Regions from separate parts of the Streptomyces sp. NBC_01716 genome, predicted to be linked through region 1. Evidence: riboswitches for the same ligand, from Rfam matches in the RefSeq annotation. Region 1 holds a riboswitch; the other holds the start of a gene.
What was found. Region 1 has a riboswitch for cobalamin ahead of metE (5-methyltetrahydropteroyltriglutamate--homocysteine S-methyltransferase). Riboswitches for the same ligand answer to the same signal wherever they lie in the genome.
Positions count from the first base shown of each region.

Region 2: it holds a riboswitch for cobalamin, as region 1 does, so the genes downstream of both, OIE74_RS24755 (ABC transporter substrate-binding protein) here and metE (5-methyltetrahydropteroyltriglutamate--homocysteine S-methyltransferase) in region 1, are expected to answer to the same signal.

Region 1 is NZ_CP109181.1:3,722,343-3,727,717, forward strand. It holds gene OIE74_RS16285 (bifunctional 3'-5' exonuclease/DNA polymerase) at 1-118, shown strand, start outside; gene OIE74_RS16290 (VOC family protein) at 353-763, shown strand; gene OIE74_RS16295 (glycoside hydrolase family 3 protein) at 868-2,397, opposite strand; cobalamin riboswitch at 2,604-2,833, shown strand; gene metE (5-methyltetrahydropteroyltriglutamate--homocysteine S-methyltransferase) at 3,064-5,375, shown strand, end outside.
Region 2 is NZ_CP109181.1:5,613,203-5,618,577, reverse strand. It holds gene OIE74_RS24765 (ABC transporter ATP-binding protein) at 1-348, opposite strand, end outside; gene OIE74_RS24760 (FecCD family ABC transporter permease) at 345-1,397, opposite strand; gene OIE74_RS24755 (ABC transporter substrate-binding protein) at 1,410-2,396, opposite strand; cobalamin riboswitch at 2,438-2,586, opposite strand; gene OIE74_RS24750 (M67 family metallopeptidase) at 2,571-2,984, opposite strand; gene OIE74_RS24745 (amino acid permease) at 3,111-4,577, opposite strand; gene OIE74_RS24740 (DUF2017 domain-containing protein) at 4,908-5,375, opposite strand, start outside.

The DNA of each region.
Region 1 (5,375 bases):
CGTGGCGCTGGCGATCCGCGAGGCCGGCGAACTGGCGGGCCGTATCGCGTTCGGGGAGACGCCGGTGCGGTTTCCTTTCACGACGGCGACGGTGGAGCGCTACTCGGACGCCAAGTGAGCGTGGTCCGTCCACGGACGGGGAGCGGGTCGGGCGGGGGCGGCGCCCGCCGTGGCCGTGGCCGTAGCCGTAGCCGTAGCCGTAGCCGTAGCCGTGGTGAGCATGCGGCAGGCGCCGGGCGGGGCTTTCGCAGCACGGCCGGGGGAATTACGCTCGGCCGTGGGCATCGCGCGTCGGTCACCGGCCGGGTGAGGCGTGGAGGTTCCCGTGAGATGCCTCTGGAGGCATTCCACCGTGTCAGTCGAGTTGAATCACACGATCGTTCACGCCCGTGACAACCGGGCTTCCGCCGAATTTCTGGCGCACATCCTGGATCTGGAGATCGGCACCGAATGGGGCCCCTTCGTTCCGGTCGACACCGGTAACGGCGTCACTCTGGACTTCGCGACTGTCGGTCAGGAGTCGATCACTCCGCAGCATTACGCGTTCCTCGTTCCCGAAGAGGATTTCGACGGGATCTTCGGGCGGATCAAGGACGCGGGAGTCGACTTCTTCGGCGATCCGCACGGGAAGCTTCCCGGCGAGATCAACCACTACCACGGCGGGCGGGGCGTGTATTTCCTCGATCCGGCGGGGCACTACCTGGAAGTGATCACGCAGCCGTACGACAACGTCGTAGACGCCGTCACGGACGCGGACCAATAGTCAGCTGAGCGTCAACTAGCCGTCGAAGCAAGGGCGTCGGGGGCCGGCAAAGCCCCCGGCGCCGCCCGGAACCGGCCGTCCCCGCCCCGGAATCAGCCCCGGAATCAGCCGCGGCCCGCCAGGAATTCCGCCGCCGCCACCCCGGAGACCCGGGTCGCCCCGTGCGTGACCAGATGAACCGCGCCGGGCGCCGCGCCGTTCGGTACGCCCATCTCCACGACCACCGCGTCCGGCCGGCTCCCCAGGAGCCGCGTCATCGCCGCCGACATCCAGCCGTGCCGCGCCGCGTCACGCACCACGACGACCAGCGAACGCTCCGCCGCCGGGTCGAGCACCTTGCGGTCCAGCAGGTCACCGGCCGCCAGCAGGTCGTCCTCCGTCAGCCGTACCGATGTGGTGCCGGGCAGCAGATCGCTCAGCGGAGCCGCCACGCCCCAGGGGGTCTGCCCGTCGACGGCCAGGTTCATCGTCGGTGACAGCTCCACCACGTGCGGCGCGCCGACGAGCGGCAGCACCGAGCCCCGGCCCTCCTCGGTCGACACACGCAGCGCCCGCCGCGCGGCGACGAGGCCGATGTCGGACGCGGCGCCGTCGGTGGCCACGGCCCGCGTACGGCTGCCCGACCACGCGGCGAACTCGGCGACCCGCGCCGCCGCTTCGGTGATCCGTGCCTCCGGGAGCGTGCCGTCGAGCACGGCCTGGACGAGGTCGTCGGTGAGCTCGTCGAAGGTGGCCTCACCGGCGTGCTCGCCGCCGACGCACACCGCGTCGGCCCCGCCCGTGACCGCCCGTACGGTGGCCCCGCCGATGCCGTAGCGGGCGGTGACCGCGCTCATCTCGATGCCGTCCGTCACCACAAGGCCGTCGAAGCCCAGCTCACCGCGGAGCAGGTCGACCAGGATGCGGGGGCTCATGGTGGCCGGCAGCTCGGCGTCGTACGCGGGCGCGAGCAGATGCGCGGTCATCACCACCCGTACTCCCGCCTCCATCGCGGCGACGAACGGCGGCAGCGCGGTGGCGGCGATCTCCTCGGCACTCCCCGAGACCTGCGGCAGCCCGTGGTGGGAGTCGACGGCGGTGTCGCCGTGGCCCGGGAAGTGCTTGGCGCAGGCGGCGACGCCGGCCGACTGGAGCCCGCGGACCCAGGCGGCGGTGTGCCGGGAGACGACGTCCGTACGGGCGCCGAAGGAGCGGGCGCCGATGACCGGGTTGAGGGGGTTGGAGTTGACGTCGGCGCTGGGCGCGTAGTTGAGGGAGATCCCGGCGGCGTGGAGTTCGCGCCCGATGTCGCGGGCGACGGACTCGGTCAGCTCCACATCGTCCACGGCGCCGAGCGCGAGATTGCCCGGCCGGGAGGCGCCGGTCCAGGCTTCGAGCCTGGTGACGTCGCCGGCCTCCTCGTCGATGGCGATGATCAGGTCACGGTTCTCCGCGCGTAGCTCGGCGGTGAGGCGCGCCACCTGTTCGGGATCGACGATGTTCCGGCCGAACAGGACGACGGAGGTGAGGCCGCCCGCGATTCTGCGGCGGACCCAGTCGGGCAGGGTCGTCCCCACGAACCCGGGCTGGAGCACGGTCTCCGCGAGACGCGTCAGTTGCTGGTGACGGCTGCTGGGTCGGCTGCTCGACTCCATGCGGGTCCTCCGAAGGCGCATCGCTCGGCCGGCTCAGCGAACCGCCCATAGAACTTGGTACAGGCCAATCGGATGTTGGCTTAGACCAATAGGTGTGTCAAGGAGGTGTCGGTCTGTCGCGTTGTACGAACTCGACCCGGAAGCTGGTGGATTGGCCCGTTCATGAATATTTGGTGAGGCTTCGAGGGAGCAGATGGACAGCAGCTAGGCTGGGGCTTGCAGCTGGTTCGTTCCCGTCCGCAGGGCGGGAGCGTCGTAAGAGGGAACCCGGTGGGAATCCGGGACTGCCCCGCAGCGGTGAGTGGGAACGACCGCCGTCATCAGCACTGGGCCCGTGCCGGGCCTGGGAAGCGACGGCCAGTAGATGTCCACCGGGTGTCCGCACCCGGCGGCTGTGCCCGCGAGTCCGAAGACCTGCCCGCTGCCCGTACGCGACCGATCGCGTACGGACATCCCGGTGACCTCGTGGGCGGGTCGGCGTACATATCGGTCGGGCAGTCGTGGTGACGCGTGCACGCACCTTCACAGACGTGCACATACGCACACACCGCGCGGACGCGAACAGAGGCGTACAGACGCGTCTGCGCGAAGGCCCCTCCGATCCCGTACCCCTTCGTGTCCTCGATCCGTCCCGGGATCGCAGGACAACTCGCGAAGGAGAGTTCCGTGACAGACAAGTCCGCAGCCGCGGCAGCACGCGCCACCGTGTACGGCTACCCGCGCCAGGGCGCGCACCGCGAACTGAAGAAGGCCGTCGAGGGCTACTGGCGGGGCGCCGTCGGCGCCGACGCCCTGCGCGACACGGCCGCCGGGCTGCGCCGGGCCAACTGGGAGCAGCTCACCGCCGACGGTGTCCACGAGGTTCCGACCGGCGACTTCTCGTACTACGACCATGTCCTGGACACCAGCGTGATGGTCGGCGCGATCCCCGAGCGGTACCGCGCGGCGCTCGCCACCGGGCCGGTCGGCTCCGACCCGCTGGACGGGTACTTCGCGATGGCGCGTGGCACACAGGACGTGGCGCCGCTGGAGATGACCAAGTGGTTCGACACCAACTACCACTACCTCGTCCCCGAACTCGCCCCCGGCACCGCCTTCTCCGCCGACTCCACCAAGCAGGTCGCCGAACTGACCGAAGCCCTCGCGCTCGGCCACACCCCCCGGCCGGTCCTGGTGGGCCCCGTGACCTATCTCCTGCTCGCCAGGCCCGCCCCCGGCGTGCCCGGCGACTTCGAGCCGCTGACGCTGCTCGACCGGCTCCTTCCCGTGTACGCGAAGGTCCTGGCCGACCTGCGCGCGGCCGGCGCCGAGTGGGTACAGCTGGACGAGCCCGCGCTCGTACAGGACCGCACCCCGGCCGAACTGGCCGCCGCCGCCCGCGCGTACCACGACCTGGGCGGCCTCACCGACCGGCCGAAGCTGCTCGTCGCCTCCTACTTCGACCGGCTCGGCGAAGCGCTGCCGGTGCTCGCCAAGTCGCCCGTCGAAGGGCTCGCGCTCGACTTCACCGGCCCGGCCGCGGCCAACCTCGAAGGTCTCGCGGCCGTCGACGGGCTGCCCGGCAAGCGGCTGGTCGCCGGCGTGGTCGACGGACGCAACATCTGGATCAACGATTTCGAGAAGTCCCTCGCCACGCTCGGCACGCTCCTCGGCCTCGCCGACCGCGTCGACGTCGCCCCGTCCTGCTCCCTGCTGCACGTCCCGCTCGACGCGACCGCCGAGCACGACATCGACCCGGAGGTCGCGCGCTGGCTGGCGTTCGCCCGCCAGAAGAGCACCGAGGCCGCGACCCTGGCCCGCGCCCTGACCGACGGCACGGGAGCGATCACCGCCGAACTCGCCGCGAACCGCGCCGCGCTGGCCTCCCGCGCGGACTCGGCGCTCACCCGCGACCCGGCGGTGCGCGCCCGCGCGGCGGCCGTCACCGGCGCGGACGCCCGCCGTTCGCAGCCGTACGAGGTACGGACCGCGGCCCAGCGGGCGCACCTGGGTCTGCCGCCGCTGCCGACGACCACCATCGGCTCGTTCCCGCAGACCGGTGAACTGCGCACCGCACGGGCCGACCTGCGCGCCGGGCGGATCGGCACCGCCGGATACGAGGAGCGGATCAGGGAAGAGATCCGCGACGTCCTCGCCTTCCAGGAGAAGACGGGGCTCGACGTCCTGGTGCACGGTGAGCCCGAACGCAACGACATGGTGCAGTACTTCGCCGAGCAGCTGACCGGTTACGTCGCCACGCGGCAGGGCTGGGTCCAGTCGTACGGCACCCGTTACGTACGCCCGCCGGTCCTCGCCGGTGACATCTCACGGCCGGAGCCGATGACGGTGCGCTGGACGTCGTACGCGCAGTCGCTCACCGCCCGCCCGGTGAAGGGCATGCTCACCGGGCCCGTCACCATGCTCGCCTGGTCCTTCGTCCGGGACGACCAGCCGCTCGGCGACACCGCGCGGCAGGTCGCACTGGCACTGCGCGACGAGGTCAACGACCTTGAGGCGGCGGGCACTTCGGTCATCCAGGTCGACGAGCCGGCGCTGCGGGAGACTCTGCCGCTGCGTACGGACGGGCGGGCCGCGTATCTGGGGTGGGCGGTCGGGTCGTTCCGTCTCGCCACCTCCGGCGTACGTCCGGACACCCAGATCCACACCCATATGTGCTACGCGGAGTTCGGGGACATCGTCGAGGCCATCGACGACCTCGACGCCGACGTCATCAGCCTGGAGGCGGCACGCTCCCATATGCGGGTCGCCGGTGAACTCGCCGCCGAGGGCTACCCGCGCGAGGCGGGACCCGGCGTGTACGACATCCACTCACCGCGCGTCCCGAGCACGGCCGAGGCAACGAGCCTGCTGCGCAAGGGACTTGAGGCGATCCCGGCCGAACGGCTGTGGGTGAACCCGGACTGCGGTCTCAAGACGCGAGGCTGGCCGGAGGTCCGTACGTCCCTGGAGCACCTGGTCGCGGCGGCCCGCGAGATCCG
Region 2 (5,375 bases), 1.9 Mb from region 1:
CGCCTCCCAGAAGCGCCGGTGCGGCGAGCGGCCCATGGCGACGACCTCGCGGACGGTGAGTTCGAACTCGGTCTGCCCGTCCTGCGGGACGGTGGCCACGCGCCGGGCGCGCGCCTTGGCCGTCATGGTGTGCAGGTCGGCGCCGTCCAGGAGCGCCCGGCCGTGGGTGGGGCGCAGCGTGCCGTACACGCAGCGCAGCAGGGTCGTCTTGCCGCTGCCGTTGGGGCCGACGAGTCCGACGGTCTCGCCGGGGGCGGCGGTCAGGTCGACGGCGTCGACGAGATGCCGGCCGTCGCCGACCCCGTACGACAGTCCCTCCACGCGCAGTGCCGCCGTACGGGGGCTCATACCGGGGCTCCTTCGGGGCGGCGGCGCATCAGCCACAGGAAGAACGGTCCGCCGGTGAGCGCGGTGAGGACGCCGACGGGGATGTCCTGCGGCGCCGCGACGGTACGGGCGGCGAGGTCCGCGACCACGAGCACGACCGCCCCGCCGAGCGCGGCGACGGGCAGCAGCGGCCGGTGCGCGGCCCCGACGGCCATCCGCGCGGCGTGCGGCACGAGCAGCCCGACGAAGCCGATGGCCCCGCTCGCGGCGACCATCACGCCGGTGACCAGCGAGGCGAGGACGAACACGGCGGCGCGGAAGCGCGCGGTGTCCAGGCCCAGTACGGTCGCGCCCTCCTCCCCCACCAGCAGCAGGTCCAGCGGCCTGGCGAGCGCCATGAGGACGGCGGTCCCGGCGACGAGGACGACGGCGGGGACGGCGAGCATGCCCCAGCGGGCGCTGCCGAGCCCGCCGAGCGACCAGAACAGCGCCTCCTGGAAGTGCTCGGGCCGGGCCGAGACCACCAGGATCAGGGTGGTGAGGGCGGAGAGGATGTACGAGACGGTCACCCCGGCCAGCACCAGGCGCCCGCCGGTCATCGTGCCGCCGCGCCGGGCCAGCGCGTAGACGAGGGTCATCGCGACGAGCGAGCCCGCGAAGGCGGCGGCCGGCATGGCGACGGTGGTGGTGATCCCGCCGCCGATGCCGCTGCCGATGCCGAGGACCAGGACGAGTACGGCGCCGGTGGACGCCCCCGAGGAGATCCCGAGCAGGAACGGGTCGGCCAGCCGGTTGCGTACGAGGGCCTGGAGGACCGTCCCGACGACGGCCAGCCCCGCACCGACGATCGCGCCCAGCAGCACGCGCGGCAGCCGCACGTCGAGGACGATCGTGCGGAAGGGGCCGGCCTCCGCGCCGCCGGTGAGGATCGCCAGGACCTCGCCGGGCGGGATACGGACGGAGCCGAGCGCGAGCCCCGCGACGACGGCGCACGCGAGGGCCACGGAGAGCCCGGCGAGTACGAGGACATGGCGCGGCCCGCGCCGGACCGCCTTGGTCTTGCAGCTCATGGCGGGAAAGCCCTACTCGCCCGCCTCCGGGTGGAGTTGGGACGCGAGCCGCCCGACGGCTGCGGGGGCGCGGACGCCGAGGACGGCGTCCGAGAGCGGGAGCACGGCGAACCGCTTGTTCCTGATCGCCGGGACGTCCTTCAGTACGGGGTCCTCCAGCAGCCGCTTCTTCTTCTGGGCGACGGTGGTGGAGCCGTAGTCGTAGATGACGATCGTCTCGGGCTTGCGGGCGACGACCTGCTCCCAGGTCGCGTCGCCGAAGGGCTTGTCGAGGTCGGCGAAGACGTTGCGCCCGCCCGCCCGTTCGATCAGTTCGTTGCCGATGCCCGCGCCGCCCGCGGTGAACGCGGTCTTGTCGCCGCTGTCGTAGACGAAGACGGAGACCGGCTTCACGCCCTTGAGTCCGGCGGCGGTGGTGGCGAGCGTGGCGCGGGCCCCGGTGGTCCACTTCGCGGCGCGGCCCGCGACGCCGAAGGTGCGGCCGACCTCGTTGATCTCGCGGAAGACGTCGTCCATGGAGGTCCCGTCCTCCGGGCAGCTCTCCAGGTTGAGCCGGGTGTCGATGCCGGCGTCCGCCAGGTCGTCGCGGGTGCGGCCGTCCTTGGCGGCGAAGGCGCTGGTGTAACCGCCGTAGACGAAGTCGGGGTTGAGGGAGAGGAGTTTCTCCTTGGAGGGGTACTCCTCGGCCACGACCGGGACGCTGTCGTACGCCTTCCGGTACGCGGGCAGGACGGCGTCGTCCAGCCAGGCGGTGCCGACGAGGGACTTGGTCAGACCGAGCTCGATCATGATCTCGGTGACGTGCTGGTTCATCGTGACCACGCGCTTCGGGGGAGCCTCGAAGGTGGTCTTCACACCGCAGTTGGTGACGGTGTACGGGAATCCGGCGGCCGGTGCTCCGGTGCGCCCGGCCGGTTCCGGCGTGGAGCCGCAGGCGGCCAGCGGGAGCAGCAGCGGGAGCAGGGCCGCCGGTATGAGGGCGTGGCGCCGCAAGGACATGACTGGGCCTCCTCCGGGGGATTTCCGCGTCCCCTGGCATGGTGGGAGAAGGGCGACAGGTCAGTTCCTGGCTTCCGGGCCCCCGCTCGCGCGGAGGGCCTGGTCACAGTGGCGGGACCGTGCCGGATTCGCACCGGCTTCCTGGGTCCTGCCGCCCTGGGTGGCGTCAGTCTCTCAGACGACTTCCACGTCCTCTTCCGTGACCTCGCCGTCGACGATGCGGTACGAGCGGAACTGGAACGGGCCCATGTCGTCCGTGTCGGCCGTGGAGACCAGGACGTAGTGGGCGAACGGCTCCATTGCCAGGCCGATGTCGCGGCGGGAGGGGTATGCCTCGGTCGCGGTGTGGGAGTGGTAGATGACCACGATGTCTTCGTTCCGCTCACGCAGTTCGTTGTCGAGCTGCTTGTGCTCGGTCGAGTCGAACTCGTAGAACGTGGGCGAGCGGGCCGCGTTGCGCATGGGGATGTAGCGCTCGGGGCGGTCGCTGCCCTCGGGGCCCGCGATCACGCCGCACGCCTCGTCGGGGTGGTCGGCCCGTGCGTGGGCGACGATCTGGTCGTACAGCGCCTGGGTGATGGTGAGCATGAGTTGAAGGATAAACGGGTGGCCTCCGCTGTTGAGATGCGGAGGCCACCTGGTGAGACGGTGGGCGGGGCGTCTGTGAGACGCACCGCCGGACCTGCTGTGGAGGCCCGTCGTACGGGCCGCGCGTCAGTCCGAGACCTTCGCGTACTCCGGTTCGTACGGGCCCTCCGGCCCGTCCCCGGGGGCCGCGGGCTCCGGGGCGCGGCGCCCCAGCAGTGCCCAGCCGCCGGCCAGGAAGACCGCCCAGACGGCGCCGACGTACAGCGAGATACGGGCGTCGGAGTCGTACGCGATCAGACACGTCACGAAGGCCAGGAAGACCAGCGCCACCCAGCTCAGGGCCGAGCCGCCCGGGGCCGGGAACGAGGAAGCGGGCAGCCGCCCGGCGACCACGGCGGAGCGGTACTTGATATGGCTGACGAGGATCATCATCCAGGTCCAGATACCGGCGGCGGTGGCGACGGAGGTGACGTACAGGAACGCCTTCTCGGGGACGATGTAGTTGAGGACGACGCCGATGCCCATCAGCGCGACGGACGCCGTGATGCCGGCGGCCGGTGTCCGGCGGGAGTTGAGCCTGCCCAGGGCCTGCGGGGCTTCCTTGTTGGCGGCGAGGTCGCGCAGCATCCGGCCGGTGGAGTACATGCCGGAGTTGCAGGACGACAGGGCCGCCGTCAGCACCACGAAGTTGACGATTCCGGCACCGAGCGGAATGCCGATCTTGGCGAACGCGTGCACGAACGGGCTCTCGCCCTCGCTGAATTCGGTCCACCGCACGACGGCGAGGATGACGGTGAGCGCGCCGACGTAGAAGACGATGATGCGCCAGGGCAGCGTGTTGATCGCCTTGGGGAGCGTCTTCTCCGGGTTCTCGGACTCGCCCGCGGTGACGCCGACGAGTTCGACGGCGAGGTAGGCGAACATCACGCCCTGGAGGGTCATCAGGCTGGAGCCGATGCCGTTGGGGAAGATGCCGCCGTGCTGCCAGAGGTTGCCGGTGGCCGCGGTCTCGCCCGCGTCCGAGAAGCCGAGGGTCAGGACGCCGAGGCCGATGACGATCATGCCGATGATCGCGGTGACCTTGACCATCGAGAACCAGAATTCGACCTCGCCGAAGATCTTGACGGAGATCAGGTTGACGCCGAAGAGCACCACGAGGAAGACCAGGGCACTGACCCACTGCGGGATCGAGGGGAACCAGAAGTGGATGTAGATCGCCGCCGCCGTGAGTTCGGCCATGCCGGTCACGATCCACATGAGCCAGTACGTCCAGCCAGTGACGTAACCGAAGAACGGGCCGAGGAACTCACGGGCGTACTCCGCGAACGAGCCGGAGACCGGCCGGTAGAGCAGCAGTTCGCCGAGCGCCCGCATGATGAAGAAGATCACCACGCCGGCGAGGGCGTACATCAGGATGATGCTCGGCCCGGCCTTGGCGATGTTCGCGCCGGCGCCCATGAACAGGCCGACGCCGATGGCGCCGCCGATCGCGATCATCTGGACCTGGCGGCTGCCGAGTCCGCGTTCGTAGCCCTCCTCCGAGGTCTTTCCCGAGGGGCCTTCCGAGGTGGTGTCGACCTGTGGGGAGGTCATGGTGATGCGCCCTTTCTCCCTGCCTGTGCCGGTGGTCGTGAAGATTTACCACGGCGCGGGCGGCGATCCACGGAGGTCGCTGTGGCGCGGCACACAGGAAGAAGCGGACGAATCACGTCGCGGATCGCAAAGCATGCGGGGGCGGAGACGCGATCGTTATACGGAGTTGAGCGTCCGCTGAGGAAACGGAAGGTGTCCGTCCGAAGACGGTGTGAGGGCCTGGCGAAGACGCCGTGACGGGCCGCCCGAGGGAGCTCGCGGCCCGCCTCGCGCCGCGTCGCCCCGTGCCGTCCCGCCCCGCGTCGTCCCGCGCCGTGCCGCGTCGTCCCGTCAGGGCATCATCGTCTCGATGAGCGTCTCCTGGAGCGCCCCGAGCCACAGGTACGCCATCACCATCGGCTTGCGCGGGTCGTCGTCCGACAACCGGTACAGGCTCTCGCCCTCGTCCTCGTCGGAGATCTCCAGCCGGTTGCCGATGGTCAGGCGCAGGTCGTTGAGCGCGCCGAGCCAGTGCCGGCAGTCGTCGGGCGCCAGTTTCAGTACGGCCCCGCCCTCGCCCGTGGCGGAGAGCGCGTCCAGGGTGCGGACCACGGCGAGGCCGTCCTCACGCTTGCGCGACCGCAGGTCGTTCTCGGTGAAGCGCCTGAACTCGGCCGCGTACTCCCGCAGTTCGTCGTCGGTGTCGTCACCGAAGCCGTACGCGTCCGGGAAGAGCCGGGCGAGCGCGGGGTCGGACGGCGGCTTGCTGGGCCCCTCCGCGAAGAGCGCGGCCAGGGGGTCCTCCCCCTTGGCCGGTTC